Regions from separate parts of the Arthrobacter sp. 05N429 genome, predicted to be linked through region 1. Evidence: riboswitches for the same ligand, from Rfam matches in the RefSeq annotation. Region 1 holds a riboswitch; the other holds the start of a gene.
The links. A riboswitch is a leader RNA that binds a small molecule or an ion and turns the genes downstream of it on or off. The one in region 1 is predicted to bind thiamine pyrophosphate.
Positions count from the first base shown of each region.

Region 2: linked by a shared signal. The riboswitch ahead of thiO (glycine oxidase ThiO) and the one ahead of AC1DF4_RS13850 (bifunctional hydroxymethylpyrimidine kinase/phosphomethylpyrimidine kinase) in region 1 are both predicted to bind thiamine pyrophosphate.

Region 1 covers NZ_JBFTMQ010000007.1:180,841-188,194, forward strand. Annotated here, with positions in the region: gene AC1DF4_RS13840 (vitamin K epoxide reductase family protein) at 1-273, opposite strand, end outside; gene AC1DF4_RS13845 (Rne/Rng family ribonuclease) at 746-3,985, shown strand; TPP riboswitch at 4,090-4,187, shown strand; gene AC1DF4_RS13850 (bifunctional hydroxymethylpyrimidine kinase/phosphomethylpyrimidine kinase) at 4,170-5,768, shown strand; gene rplU (50S ribosomal protein L21) at 6,122-6,430, shown strand; gene rpmA (50S ribosomal protein L27) at 6,492-6,755, shown strand; gene obgE (GTPase ObgE) at 6,873-7,354, shown strand, end outside.
Region 2 covers NZ_JBFTMQ010000001.1:536,095-543,448, forward strand. Annotated here, with positions in the region: gene AC1DF4_RS02610 (DEAD/DEAH box helicase) at 1-1,399, opposite strand, end outside; gene AC1DF4_RS02615 (RNB domain-containing ribonuclease) at 1,711-3,192, opposite strand; gene AC1DF4_RS02620 (ferritin-like fold-containing protein) at 3,234-3,920, shown strand; gene AC1DF4_RS02625 (thiamine phosphate synthase) at 3,944-4,669, opposite strand; TPP riboswitch at 4,696-4,827, shown strand; gene thiO (glycine oxidase ThiO) at 4,821-6,215, shown strand; gene thiS (sulfur carrier protein ThiS) at 6,212-6,448, shown strand; gene AC1DF4_RS02640 (thiazole synthase) at 6,445-7,272, shown strand; gene AC1DF4_RS02645 (4a-hydroxytetrahydrobiopterin dehydratase) at 7,301-7,354, shown strand, end outside.

The DNA of each region.
Region 1 (7,354 bases):
GAACACCGAACTCTGCGGCGTCTGCATGACCTGGCCGCAGGAGATCCATGGGTTCACATCGCACACGGTCACGTGGCCGGGGTCCTTGAGGACCTCCAGTTTCTCCAGCACCAGGATTCCGGAGGCAAGCCAGCCGACGACGCCGGTGATCAGCAGGAGCCACGCGAACGGGCGGTCGCGGGTCATCAGGGGCAACGGCCGTTCCGCAACAGACGTGCTGGAGCCTTGCTGCCGCTCGGCCGCCTCGCTGGTGGCACTGGAGATGATGGGCATGGAATCAAAGTCCTTCGGGTCGGTGCAACTGGTCCGATTCTATCGCCGGAGACTGGGGGAAGTCCGGGAAGACTCGTGCCGTCCAAAGTGATTCGGTCCAGGCCGCGGTCCGGATGCCTGCTTACGCCTGCTTTGACGGCTCCTGTGAGACAATGATCGTGGCTGGAACCCGATCCACATCCGGGTCCCGGTCCGGCGACTTTGTTCCCAAGACCGCCAATGATGAGCAGGGAGCTACGGATCCTCTGATCCCGGCTGTCCCGCAATGCCATTGGACGGCACCTGGTTGTGGCGTGTAGATCAACGGGTTTCAGAACAATTCCGCCGGCCCTCCAGGGCTGCCGCACCCCACTGCCGGTGCGAACCTGAGGGTATCCAATTGACTTCTGTCAATGCCTGCGGGTGTTGACAAATAATTGCCCCAACGGGTGCCGGATGTGGCGGCACGCCAGGGGCAGGAGTGTCGCCACATATGGATAATGACCAGGTTGTAACGGGAAACGAAGACTCTGCCGTTGCCAATGAAGCACCAGAATCAATTGAAGAAGCTGTAGCCACCCCGCCGAAGCGGCCGGTCCGGACCCGCCGCAAGGCGCTGCCCAAGAAGGAAGCCCCCGAGGCCGCGGAAGCAGCAGAGCCCACAGCAGTTCCCGCCGTGGCCGAAGAGGCTCCCGCTCCTGAGACCGAAGCCAAGGCCAAGGCGCCTGCACGCCGCTCCCGCGCACGCAAAGTGGCCGAACCGGCCGAACCCCTGCCGGCCTTCGCCGCTGAAGCCGCAGCAGAGCCCGCGGCCGCCACGGCAGAGGCGCCGGCAGAGGCGCCGGCAGCAGAGGCTGCCGAAGTACCGGTCGAAAAGCCTGTCCGCCGCCGCGCCAGCCGCGCCAAGGCCGCCGCACCCGTCGCTGAAGCCCCGGCCGCCAGGATCACGGCAGAGGAAGCAACCACGGAAACGCCGGAAGCCTCAGCTGCCGCGCCCGTCGAAGCCGCCGCTGCGACCGAGGAGGCCGCGGCCGCCACAGCAGCAGCCGAAGCACCTGCCGAAGCACCTGCCGAAGACACCCCGGCCGCAGCCTCCTCGCTCTTCCTGGAGCCGGGCGCGGTCACCTCGATGATTTTCCAGGCACCTGACCTGACCGCCGTCGTGCGTCCGGCTCCGGCCTCAGCGGCGGCCGTCGCAGAAGCTGAAGAAGAAGAAGAGGGCGAGGAAGGCGAGGGCGAAGATGCCGGAAGCCGACGTCGCCGCCGCAGCCGCGGGCGCCGGGGACGCAGCAGCCGCACCGGCGGCGAGTCCGAGACCGACGGCGAGGGCACCTCGGAAGAAACAGAAGAGGGCTCCGAGGGGACGCTCGAAGACGGCGTGACCTCCCGGCGCCGGCGCCGGCGCCGCCGTGGCGACCAGGACCTCGAACTGACCGGCGGGGGAGACGACGATCCGCCCAACACGGTGACCCGGGTCCGTGCGCCCCGTGCCGCCACCGAGGCCCCGGTCAACAACCGCGTCACGTCACTCAAGGGCTCCACCCGGCTTGAGGCGAAGAAGCAGCGCCGCCGCGAATCCCGCGACACCGGACGCCGCCGCACCGTCATCACCGAGGCCGAGTTCCTGGCCCGTCGCGAATCCGTGGACCGCCAGATGATCGTCCGCCAGCGCGACGACAGAATCCAGATCGGCGTCCTCGAGGACGGCGTCCTGGCCGAGCACTTCGTGTCCAAGACCCAGCAGGATTCCCTGATCGGCAACGTCTACCTGGGCAAGGTCCAGAACGTGCTGCCGTCGATGGAAGCGGCCTTCGTCGACATCGGACGCGGCCGCAATGCCGTGCTCTACGCGGGTGAAGTCAACTGGGAGTCCGTCAACCTCGAGGGCAAGCAGCGCCGGATCGAGAACGCGCTCAAGTCCGGCGACTCCGTGCTGGTCCAGGTCACCAAGGACCCGGTGGGCCACAAGGGCGCCCGTCTCACGAGCCAGATCTCGCTGCCCGGCCGCTACCTCGTGTACGTGCCCGGCGGTTCCATGACCGGCATCTCCCGCAAGCTGCCCGACGTCGAACGCAACCGCCTCAAGCGGATCCTCAAGGACCGCCTGCCCGAAGACGCGGGTGTCATCGTCCGCACCGCCGCCGAAGGTGCGTCCGAGGAAGAGCTCACGCACGACATCAACCGCCTCCGCGCCCAGTGGGAAGGCATCGAAGGCCAGTCGACCTCGACCAAGATCCTCGCCCCCGAACTCCTCTACGGCGAACCCGACCTGACCATCAAGGTGGTCCGTGACGTTTTCAACGAGGACTTCTCCAAGCTGATCGTCTCCGGCGAAGAAGCCTGGGACACCATCGAGGCGTACGTCACCTACGTGGCGCCGGACCTGGTGGGCCGGCTGGAGAAGTGGACCAAGGACACGGACATCTTCTCCGCCTGGCGCATCGACGAGCAGATCCACAAGGCCCTGGACCGCAAGGTCTTCCTGCCCTCCGGCGGATCCCTCGTGATCGACCGCACCGAAGCCATGACCGTGGTGGACGTCAACACCGGCAAGTTCACCGGCAGCGGCGGCAACCTTGAGGAAACCGTCACCAAGAACAACCTCGAAGCAGCCGAGGAAGTCGTCCGGCAGCTCCGGCTCCGTGACATCGGCGGCATCATCGTCATCGACTTCATCGACATGGTGCTCGAATCCAACCGCGACCTCGTCCTGCGCCGCATGGTGGAGTGCCTGGGCCGGGACCGGACCAAGCACCAGGTGGCTGAGGTGACCTCGCTGGGCCTCGTGCAGATGACGCGCAAGCGGATGGGCACCGGGCTGCTCGAAGTCTTCGGCGAACAGTGCGAAACCTGCGCCGGCCGCGGCATCGTCACCCACGACGAGCCGGTCGAGCACCGCCGCGCCAACGTGGTCGCCGCCGAGCACCACGTCCCGCGGACCGAGCAGCAGCAGCCGGCCGCGCGGACCGAACGCAAGAGCCGCCGCCGCGGCCGGGGCGGCCAGGGAACGGACGTCCAGTCCGCCCCGGCAGCCGTGCACGCCGAGCCCACCGACGCCGAGCGCCACGCCAAGGCCGAGGCAACCCGCGCCGCGCTGGCCAACATCGCAGCAGCGGCGCACGCCGCCCACCTGCATGACGGCGAGGCACCCGCCGACGCCGGGACCCGCGAGGCAGCTGTGGAAGCAGCCGTCGAGGCGGCTGTCGAGCTGGTCGCGACGGAGGAAGCTGCCGGACGTCCGGGCGCTGTGCTGACGTTCGGCGGCGAGCAGGTCGCCCTGCCGTTCGTGGAGCACGCCGACGAGGCCAGTGCGCCTGCGCTGACCCTGGACCTCCTGACCGAGGCCTTCGCCAACCTGGGCGAAACCGAAGAAGCCAAGGCTCCTGCGGCACAGGAGCCGGCAGCGAAGGCGCCGGCGGCCCGGACGGCAGCGGCCGCTCCGGTCCGCGCCGGCGGAACAGGCCCGGGACGCGCCCAGGCGCCGGGTTCCCAGACCGAGGCCGAAGCCGAAACCGGCACCTCGCGTGCCCGCCGCGGCCGCCGCAACCGGAGCGCCAGCCGCGCCCAGGGTGCAGCGAACGAGACCTCGGTCGAGCAGCGCCAGGAATCCCGGCAGTCCGCCGCCGTTTCGGTGCACGAGGCCAAGGTCCCGGCAACAACGGCGCCCGCGGCGAAGCCGGCCGCCAGCGAGCCGATCATCCTCGGCGTCGGCGTTCCGGCCTCGGAGCTCTGACACCGGAAAAATTCAGCAAGGCCGCGGGCGCGGTCCGGACGGCGTAGCAATACGCGCAGTTCGGGCCGTGCCCGCGTCTTCGTTAAGGTATGCGGCTAGGCTGGAGCCCTGACACGGGGTGCCGCGCATCGAGCCGGCTGAGATCCAGACCCGTTGAACCTGTCCGGCTAGCACCGGCGAAGGGATGTCTCTCTTGACCACCGCCTCATCGTTTCTTCCGCCTGTCCCTGCCCCTTCGGCGCCCAGGATCCCGCGGGTGCTGGCGATCGCCGGCTCCGATCCCTCCGGCGGCGCCGGGATCCAGGCCGACCTCAAGAGCATTGCCGCGCACGGCGGCTACGGCATGGCAGCCATCACCGCCCTGACCGCCCAGAACACCCGCGGCGTCAGCGCAGTCCACGTCCCGCCGGCGGCCTTCTTGACCGCCCAGCTGGAGGCCATCAGCCAGGACATCACCATTGACGCCGTCAAGATCGGCATGCTGGGGGACGCCTCCGTGATTGACGCCGTCCGCAGCTGGCTGGAGAAGTCCCGCCCCGCCGTCGTGGTCCTGGACCCGGTCATGGTGGCGACGAGCGGCGACCGGCTGCTGCAGGAGTCCGCCGAGGCAGCCCTGCACGCGCTGTTGCCGTACGCGGACCTGATCACGCCCAACCTCGCCGAGCTCGCCGTCCTGCTCCGGGAGGAAGCCGCCGAGGACTGGGCCGGGGCGCTGGGACAGGGCAAACGGCTCGCCGCCCAGACCGGCACCACGGTCCTGGTGAAGGGCGGCCACCTCGACGGCGGCAACGGGTGCCCCGACGCGCTGGTCAACACCGGCGGGCTCCTGGCCCAGGACGTCGTCGTGGTTCCGGGGGAGCGCGTGCATACGCGCAACAGCCACGGCACGGGGTGTTCGTTGTCCTCGGCGATCGCCACAGTGCAGGCGAGAAATACAGTGCAGGCCGGAACGGGGGACTGGGAGGCCGCGCTCCGCGAGGTCAAGCCGTGGCTGCGGGAGGCACTGCGCGCCTCGTCGGCGCTCGACGTCGGCACCGGCAACGGCCCGGTCCACCACTTCCACCACGTCCAGCAGCACACCCAGGACCACAGCGCTGCCCGGAACCGTGGAACCGCAGCCCGGGAACCCACAGAAGGCGAGTTCGCCGTCGCGCTCCGGGAAGTGGCCACCGCCGACCTGGAGGCGATCTACGGCCTAGACTTCATCCGGGCACTCGCCGACGGATCGCTGCCGGAGAAGGAGTTCGCCTACTACCTCGCCCAGGATGCCCTGTACCTCAACGGATATTCCCGCGTGCTGGCCCGTGCCGCCGCGATCGCACCCACTGAGGCCGAGCAACTGTTCTGGGCCCGCTCAGCGCAGAACTGCCTCGAGGTCGAGTCGGAGCTGCACCGGACCTGGCTCAGCACCCGCACAGCTGAGGTGACGCTCGGTCCGGTCACCAAGTCGTATGTCGACCATCTGCTGGCCGCCTCGGTCTCCGGCAGTTACGGGGTGCTGGTGGCCGCCGTGCTCCCGTGCTTCTGGCTCTACGCCGAGGTGGGGGAGACGCTGTATCGGCAGTTCCTGACCGCCGGCGCCCCGGAGTCCCATCCCTACGCCGTCTGGTTGCGCACCTACGCCGACGAGGAGTTCGTCGCCGCCACCCGGCAGGCCGTTGCCTACACCGACGCTGCGGCGCGGGCGGCTTCGAAGGGCGAACGGGACGCCATGACGCTGGCCTTCCGGCAGTCCGCCCGCTACGAGGTCGACTTCTTCGACGCGCCGCGGCTGCACGCCTGACAGCGGGCGCCGGTGTGGGCCTGTACGATAGGTGGGCACGGTTCCGGAAGTCGTTGCGGCGGGCTCTGTCCATACAGAGTGGCGCCTATCACGAACCTCCCTTCGGAACCAGCCTCATTTGCGGCCGAAGGCAAAATTAGCGTAGTCTAGATCTTCGGTGCTTACGCCAACACTTGGGTTATGACCTTGAGGACGCTCCATCCGATTTCGGATGCGTTTGTCCACGGGATAGCTCATGGATTCCCTTGGGAACTCCACCGGCGTAGAGGCACAGCGTGAGCCGGACCAAATTCGTTGGACCCAGGTTCCGCACGCAAATCTAGTAATAAACGTCGAGAGAAGTGAGTTCCCCAGTGGTGTACGCGATTGTCCGCGCAGGCGGCCGCCAAGAGAAGGTTTCCGTTGGAGACTTCGTTACCCTGAACCGCGTCCCCGGTGGAGCCGGCAGCACCTTTGAGTTGCCCGCACTGCTCCTGGTAGACGGTGACAAGGTCACGTCTGCAGCTTCGGACCTGGCCAAGGTAAAGGTTACGGCTGAGATCCTTGAGGACCTTCGCGGTCCCAAGATCGTCATCCAGAAGTTCAAGAACAAGACCGGTTACAAGAAGCGCCAGGGTCACCGTCAGGAATTGACCAAGGTCAAGATCACCGGTATCAAGTAACTAATCGTTACTGTTCAGGTTTTCAGCAGATTCCCCAGAATTTTAAGGCAGGCATTTCCAAATGGCACATAAAAAAGGCGCGAGCTCCACTCGCAACGGTCGTGACTCGAACGCCCAGTACCTCGGCGTCAAGCGCTTCGGCGGCCAGGTAGTTTCCGCAGGCGAGATCATCGTCCGCCAGCGTGGCACCCACTTCCACCCGGGCGCCGGCGTTGGCCGTGGCGGCGACGACACCCTGTTCGCTCTGACCCCCGGCGCTGTCGAGTTCGGCACCCGCCGCGGTCGTCGCGTTGTGAACATTGTGGCTGCTGCAGCTGCAGAGTAACAACAAGTCTTGAATCGGTGGAGCGGGCCATTAGGTCCGCTCCACCGGTGTTTTAACCGCATTACAATCATCCTGGGCGTCTTTGGCGCCTGAGGGAACAGCACTGAGGAGATCCACGTGGCCAGCTTTGTAGACCGGGTAGTACTGCACGTATCCGGCGGTACCGGCGGCCACGGTTGTGTCTCCGTCCACCGCGAGAAGTTCAAGCCGCTCGGCGGTCCCGACGGCGGCAACGGCGGCAACGGCGGCGACGTCATCCTGCGCGTCGACCCCCAGACCACCACCCTGCTGGACTACCACCACGCCCCGCACCGCCACGCCACCAACGGCGGCCCCGGCATGGGTGACTGGCGCGCCGGCAAACACGGCGAAACCCTGATCCTCCCGGTCCCCATTGGCACCGTGGTCAAGTCCAAGTCCGGCGACGTCCTCGCGGACCTCGTGACCGAAGGCGCAGAATACATTGCGGCCGCCGGCGGCATCGGCGGCCTCGGCAACGCCTCGCTCTCCTCGCAGAAGCGCCGCGCTCCCGGCTTTGCGCTGCTCGGGATTGAAGGCGAGTCCAGCGACGTCGTCCTGGAACTGAAGTCCATCGCCGA
Region 2 (7,354 bases), on a different contig from region 1:
TGGCGCGGGTGTTCTTCTTGCCGGTCTCGCCCAGGTCCTCAAGAACCTCGGCGTCGACGCCGGCCAGCACCCGCTTGTCGCGGGGCAGGCGGCCCTTGGTGCCCTCGGGGATGTCGAGTTCCTCGAAGAGGTGCGGCGAGGAGGAGTAGGTTTCCACCGGCTCCGGAACGCTCAGGCCCAGGGCCTTGTTGATCAGGCCCCAGCGGGGCATGTCGTCCCAGTCGACGAAGGTCACGGCGGTGCCCTTGTTGCCGGCGCGGCCGGTGCGGCCCACGCGGTGCAGGTAGATCTTTTCGTCTTCGACGCACTGGTAGTTGATGACGTGTGTGACGTCGTCGACGTCGATGCCGCGGGCGGCGACGTCGGTGGCGACGAGAACGTCCACCTTGTTGTTGCGGAAGGCGCGGAGGGCCTGCTCGCGGGCGCCCTGGCCGAGGTCGCCGTGGATGGCGGCGGCGGCGAAGCCGCGGTCCACGAGTTCCTCGGCAACCTTGGCGGCGGTGCGCTTGGTCTTGGTGAAGATGATGGTGCGGCCGCGGCCGCGGGCCTGCAGGATGCGGGCCACTACCTCGATCTTGTCCATGCTGTGGGCACGGTAGATCAGCTGGCGGATGTCGCGCTTGGTGAGGCCCTCGTCGTCCGGGTCGGCGGCGCGGATGTGGGTCGGCTGCGTCATGTAGCGGCGCGCCATGGCGATGACCGGGCCGGGCATCGTGGCGGAGAACAGCAGCGTCTGGCGGACGGGCGGCGTGCCGGCGATGAGGGTCTCGACGTCGGGCAGGAAGCCGAGGTCCAGCATCTCGTCGGCCTCGTCAAGGATGACCATCTTGACGTTTTTCAGGACGAGGTGCTTCTGCTTGTAGAGGTCGATGAGGCGGCCGGGAGTACCGACGACCACCTCGACGCCCTTCTGCAGCGCCTCGACCTGCGGCTCGTAGGCGCGGCCGCCGTAGATCGTGGTGATCCGGGCGTTGCGCTTGCGGGCGGCGTTCTGCAGGTCGCTGGCAACCTGGACAGCCAGTTCGCGGGTCGGGACGATCACGAGGGCCTGCGGGGCGCCGGGGGCGGGGAGTTTGTCGAACCCGGCGTCGTCCGGCCCGATGACGCGCTGCAGCGCCGGGATGCCGAAGCCGAGGGTCTTACCCGTTCCGGTCTTGGCCTGGCCGATGATGTCGTGGCCGCTCAGGGCGACCGGCAGGGTCATGGCCTGGATCGGGAAGGGGTGGGTGATGCCGGCGTCGGCAAGGGATTCCACGATATCGGCGCGTACGTTGTAGTCCGCGAAGGTCTTCTCGGCAATCTCGTGCGGCTTTTCGTCCGAGATGATGGTCTCTTCCGGCTCGATCGTTTCCGTTCCGGAGTCGTCGGTCAGAAGCTGGTGCGTGTGCAATTCACTCACAGGGGAGTTTCCTTATTCATTTGGGCTGCGCTGCTTGCTCAACGGGGCCGGCCGGGTGGCCGTTCCGGAGCACGCTCAGGGGCGCAAGCAAATCCAGTGGAAGCCGATCGCGGGCTATCTAAATGCTGGCACTGGGGACCAGCGGGTCAATCTCAAGATCGCGTAGGGGCGGGCTTGTTGAATTCGAAAATCAAGGAAATCAACGACCGGGCATCCATATCTACCCTTCCAGTCTAGCTGTACGCGGCCCGGATCCTTGACGGACCGTGCGGTGTCATCAAAGATGGGCGCGCGGACACCACGCCGATTGCTCAGCCCACCAGCGCCAGCCGGACCTCGCGGGTGGCAATGTCGGCGGAAACAATCCGCACCCGGACGTGCGTGCCGGGTTCCAGTTCGCCGGGGCAGCGGGCCGTGACCGCAGGCTCCGCGATCTGCACGATCCCGGAGGGACCGTTTCCGTTGCCGCCCCCGTTGCCGTTCCCGTTCTTTCCGTTCCTGGCGGGTTTGGAACCAGAGATCACGACGGCGTCGAACTCCTGGCCGACGTGGTTGACCAGCAGTGCCGCCTCGACGGTGTCGAGGGAGAGCCGCTCCAGCCGGGCGGCCAGTTGGTCCGAGGCGGCCATGATCGCGGGCAGGGACGGCAGGGCTTCGCGGGCCCAGGCCGGGACCACCGCGCCGTTGCTGAGTGCCTCGCAGATCACCAGGACAAAACGGTCGATCAGCCGGCGCAACGGGGCAGTGGAGTGGGCGTAGGCGGCCCCGATCGCGGCCTGGATGGCGGCGTCGGGAACCGTTCCGTCGAACGGGGTGTACCCGGCGCCGCGGAACAGCATGCCGGCCGAGTGCACGATCGCCAGCTGCTGCGGGTCCGTCGGATCCAGGGTGCGCAGATATTCGCCGTAGCTCATTTCGCCGTCCCAGGGCTTGCCCAGGGCGCGGGTCTGGCGGTGGAAGTGCGCCAGCGAGGCGGCATCCGGGGCCGGCATGGTGCGCAGGATCCCGACTTTGCCCTGCAGCATGATCCCCGCGGCGGCCATCCCCGTCATCAGGGAAATCTGGGCGTTCCAGTCCTCCACGGGCAGCGGCGGGGCGGCGACAATCCGGTAGCCGCCGTCGGGCAGTTGCTCGATTTCCTGTTCCGGCATGTTGAGGCTGGCGCCGCCGCGGAGCCGTTCCAGCTCCACCCGCTTCATTCCGACTTCCTTGAGCAGCTGCAGTACGGGCGCGGCGGTGCCGGCGTCGAGCTCGGCCTGCACGCCCGGGTAACTGAGCTTGGCCCGGCTGCGGACGGCGGCCCGACGGACCCGCACCGTGGACACTTCAGCGGCGGCGTCCAGCTCGAATTCCCACACAAACGCGGCGCACAGCTGGCCGGCCAGCAGGCTTCCCGCCTCCTCGCTGATGACTTCCGGGTGCAGCGGGATCCGGCCATCCGGGGTGTAAAAGGTCTGGCCGCGGCGGCGGGTCTCGGCGTCGAGCGCACCGCCGGGGGCAACAAACGAGGGGACGTCGGCGATCGCGTAGAACACCGTGTAGCCCTCGCCGGAGCGGTCGATGAACAGGGCCTGGTCAAGATCGGTGGACGACGCCGGATCGATGGTCACGAACTCGATGTGCGTGAAATCCAGGTCCGGCAGCTCGTGGCGCGCGACTGCCTCCTTGGCCTCCCGGAGCGCGTCCTCGGGAAAGGGGCCGGGCAGTTCAAGCGTTGCCCGCAGCGCGCTGAGCGCCTCGGCCAGTTGGTTCTCTTGCCGGTGGACGCTCGGGGTCAGGCGGTGATGGGACACGAAAATCAGATTAGCTTCATTTGCGCCATTAGTCTTGGATCATGAGCACATCCCCGGCTGATCCCGCCCGATACAACAGCTTTCTGAGGGATCTGCTCGGCGTGATGGCCTACGGCGAGCTCTCCGCCTTCGAACGGCTCTCCTCCGACGCACGGTATTCACCGTCCCTGCATGACCGCGCGGTGCTGGGCAGGATCGCCGTGATCGAGTTCCAGCACTACGAACTCGTGAGCGCCAAGCTCGATGCCATGGGCCTGGACCCGGAGGCGGCCATGCTCCCGTTCCAGCCATCCGTGGACCACTTCCACGAACGAACCCGCCCGGCGGACTGGTACGAATCCCTCATGAAGGCGTACGTGATCGATACCGTCTCCGCCGATTTCTACCGCGCGATTTCACGCTACGTCGACGCCGGGACCCGGGACCTGGTGGAGCAGATCCAGGCCGATGAAGAGGCCACGGCGGTGCTGCGGGAACGGCTCAAGTCCGCCCTGGCCGATGACCCGCGGCTGGCGTCACGGCTGGCACTGTGGGCCAGGCGGCTCCTCGGGGAAGCCCTGACCCAGGCCCAGCGGGTGAGCTTCGAGCACGCGTTCATCGGAGGCCTGGCCGGCGCGGATGAGGACGGGTCCACGGACGACGGGTCCAGGGAACTTGTCCGCGGGCTCATGGCGGAACTGGCAGCCAACCACTCACGCCGGATGACGGCGCTCGGTCTGGCCGGTTGAGCCTGGCCGGCTGAGCTGCGCGCTCAGTTGCCGGCGGCGTCGAGTGCGGCGAGCAGGGCCCGGGCGGCGCCGGCGGGATCGTCGGCTTCGGTGATGGCCCGGACCACCACGATCCTGCGGGCGCCGGCTTCCACCACCTGTTCCACATTTCCGAGGTCGATGCCGCCGATCGCGAACCACGGCACCGTGCTCTCCTCAGTCTTCCCCTCGGTTGTCTTCCCCTCGGTTGTCTTCCCCTCCGGGGCTTCGGCCCGGCGGCCCGCGTCCGCCGCATAGCGCACCAGATCAAGTCCGACGGCGGCGCGGCCGGGCTTCGTGGGAGTGGCCCACACCGGCCCGACGCAGAAGTAGTCCAGGCCGTCGCGGCCGGCTGAGGACACAAGGGCCGCGTCCACCTGCTCCGGGCTGTGCGTGGACAACCCGATCACGGTGTCCTTGCCCAGGAACTTTCTGGCGGCGCCGGTGGAGATGTCCTTCTGCCCGATATGGAATACCGGAGCCCCGGAGAGCGAGGCGAGGTCCGCCCGGTCGTTGACAGCCCAGAGGCGGTTATGGCGGCGGGCTGCCTGGTGCAGGACCTCCAGCAGTTCCAGTTCCTCGGCCGCCTCCAGCGACTTGTCGCGCAGCTGGATGATGTCGACGCCGCCGGCAAAGGCCTCGTCCACGAAGTCCGCAAAGTCGCCGCGGCCCTGCCGGGCATCGGTGCAAAGGTATAGGCGGGCGGTGGTGTGGACGGCATCCTGGCTCATGCCTCCAGCCTAGTTCCTCTAAACTGGGCCAATACCGCGGGAGCCCGCCGCCGTCGACGCCACCAGCGTCCGGCGCCGGCAGGCTGAGAGGGCGTCAGAGCCGACCGCTTGACCTGATCCGGTTAGTACCGGCGTAGGGAAGGAATCCTTCATGGGCACCACATCCGTCCGCGGCACGGCCGCGGGTACTGACGCCGCGGCGCCTGCGGCCGCCGCTGATGACACCGAAGCCGGGAAATGTTATGACGTTGCCGTGATCGGCGGCGGCGTCGTGGGCCACGGAATCGCCTGGGCGGCGAGACGCTCGGGCCGGACGGTCGCCCTTATCGACGACGCCCCGGGCAGCGGCGCCAGCTGGGCCGCCGCCGGCATGCTCGCCCCCGTAAGTGAGCTGCACTACCAGGAGGAACCGCTCCTGGAGCTCATGCTCGAGTCCGCACGCCTCTGGCCGGCATTTGCCGCCGGGCTGGACGACGGGGGTGACGGGCCGGATACCTGCGCCGCCGCCGGTGCCGCCAGCAGCACGGGGTACCTCACGACGCCGACCCTCGCCGTGGGCGCCGACGCCGCCGACCGCCGGGCGCTCGCGGCCCTGCGCACCGTCCAGCAGGCGTCCGGCCTGGCCGTCGAGCCGCTGACCGTACGGGAGGCGCGCACCCGCGAACCCCTGCTGAGCCCCGGCATCTCCTGCGCCTTCGACATTCCCGCCGACCACCAGGTGGACCCCCGCCGACTGCTCGCCCGGATCGGGGAACTCCTGGCCGCGGACAGCCACTGCGACACCATCGGGCGTCGAGCTGCCGGGCTGTTCTGGCAGGACGGGCGCGTGGCGGGGGCCACCCTCGCCGGCGGCGGCACGGTCCGGGCACGGGAAACCATCGTCGCCAACGGCCTCGGCGCCGCCGCGCTCCACGGCCTGCCCGCCGGACTCCGGCTGCCCCTGCGGCCGGTCCACGGCGATATTCTCCGGCTCCGGGTGCCGGAGAAGCTGCGGCCGCTGCTGACGTCCACCGTGCGGGGACTGGTCCGCGGGGTGCCGGTCTACATCGTTCCCCGGCAGGACGGCACAGTGGTGATCGGGGCCACGCAGCGGGAGGATGCCCTCGGCGAAAACGGCCACGCACCGGACGGCGCCACGCCCGGCTCCGCAGTGTCCGCCGGGGGCGTCTACCAGCTGCTGCGCGACGCCCAGCAGCTGGTCCCCGCCGTCGCCGAACTGGAACTGCTCGAGGCCACCGCCAGGGCCCGGCCCGGGACCCCGGACAACTCGCCCCTGCTGGGCCGGGTGGCGGAACCGGGAGGCCCGGGGGACATTGCGGGGCTGATTATCGCCACCGGCTTCTTCCGGCACGGGATTCTCCTCACGCCCGCCGCCGCGGAGATCTGCCGGCAGCTGCTCGACGGCGCCGGGGACCCCCGCTGGTCCCGGTTCCGGCCGGACAGGTTCGCCGCCGGTACCGGGCCCGCCGGCCCGGCCTCATCCCGACAGCAGAACATGACCACCCGGGCCACCAATCCCAACCCTGAGCACAAGGAATCGGTATGAACATCACATTGAACGGAACCTGGCACACGCTTCCGGACGGCGCCTCGGTGGGCACCCTCGTCAGCGCGGTCACCGGCCGGCCGCTGGCCCCGAACGGCCAGTCTGCGGACGGCGGGAAACTCGGGGTCGCCGTCGCCCGCAACGCGGAGGTGGTTCCCCGCAGCCAGTGGCACGGCACCGCGCTCGCCGACGGCGACGACGTCGAGCTGGTTACGGCGGTGCAGGGAGGATGAGCAGCGTGGAAAACACCACACTGGCAGCGGCACCGGGGGCGTCAACGGCTGGCGCGGATCCGTTTGAGGTGGATGGCGTGCAGCTGGGGTCGCGGCTGATCATGGGCACCGGCGGGGCGCCAAGCCTGGACGGTCTGGGGGCTGCGCTGCTGGCGTCCGGTACCGAGCTCACCACCGTCGCCATGCGCCGCTACTCGCCTGCGGAGGCGGGTTCGCTGTTTCAGCTGCTGCTGGACCACAACATCCGGGTGCTGCCCAACACCGCCGGCTGCTTCACCGCCAGGGACGCCGTGCTGACCGCCGAACTGGCCCGCGAAGCCCTCGAAACGGACTGGGTGAAGCTGGAAGTCATCGCGGACGAGCACACCCTGCTGCCGGACGCCGTCGAACTCGTCGAGGCCACCGAGCAGCTCGTGGGCCGGGGGTTCAAAGTCTTCGCCTACACCAACGACGACCCCGTGCTTGCCCTGCGGCTGGAAAACCTTGGCGCCGCCGCGGTGATGCCGCTGGGCGCGCCGATCGGCACCGGCCTGGGCATCCTGAATCCGCACAATATCGAACTCATCGTCTCGCGTGCCTCCGTGCCCGTGGTCCTCGACGCCGGCATCGGCACGGCTTCCGACGCCGCCCTCGCAATGGAGCTTGGCTGCGACGCCGTGCTGCTGGCCACGGCCGTGACCCGGGCGCAGAATCCGGTGTTGATGGGGGAGGCCTTCAAGCACGCGGTGATCGCCGGTAGGCTGGCCAAAAGGGCCGGCAGGATCCCGCGCCGGGAGCATGCGTTGGCGTCCTCGGCCGTGGAGGGACGGGCCGAATTCCTGTAGGCCCGTCGGCACAGCAAAGGAGCCTGCCATGGCAGCCACAGAGGACGTCCTCAACGAGGGCCAGGTCGACGCGGCCTTGGCG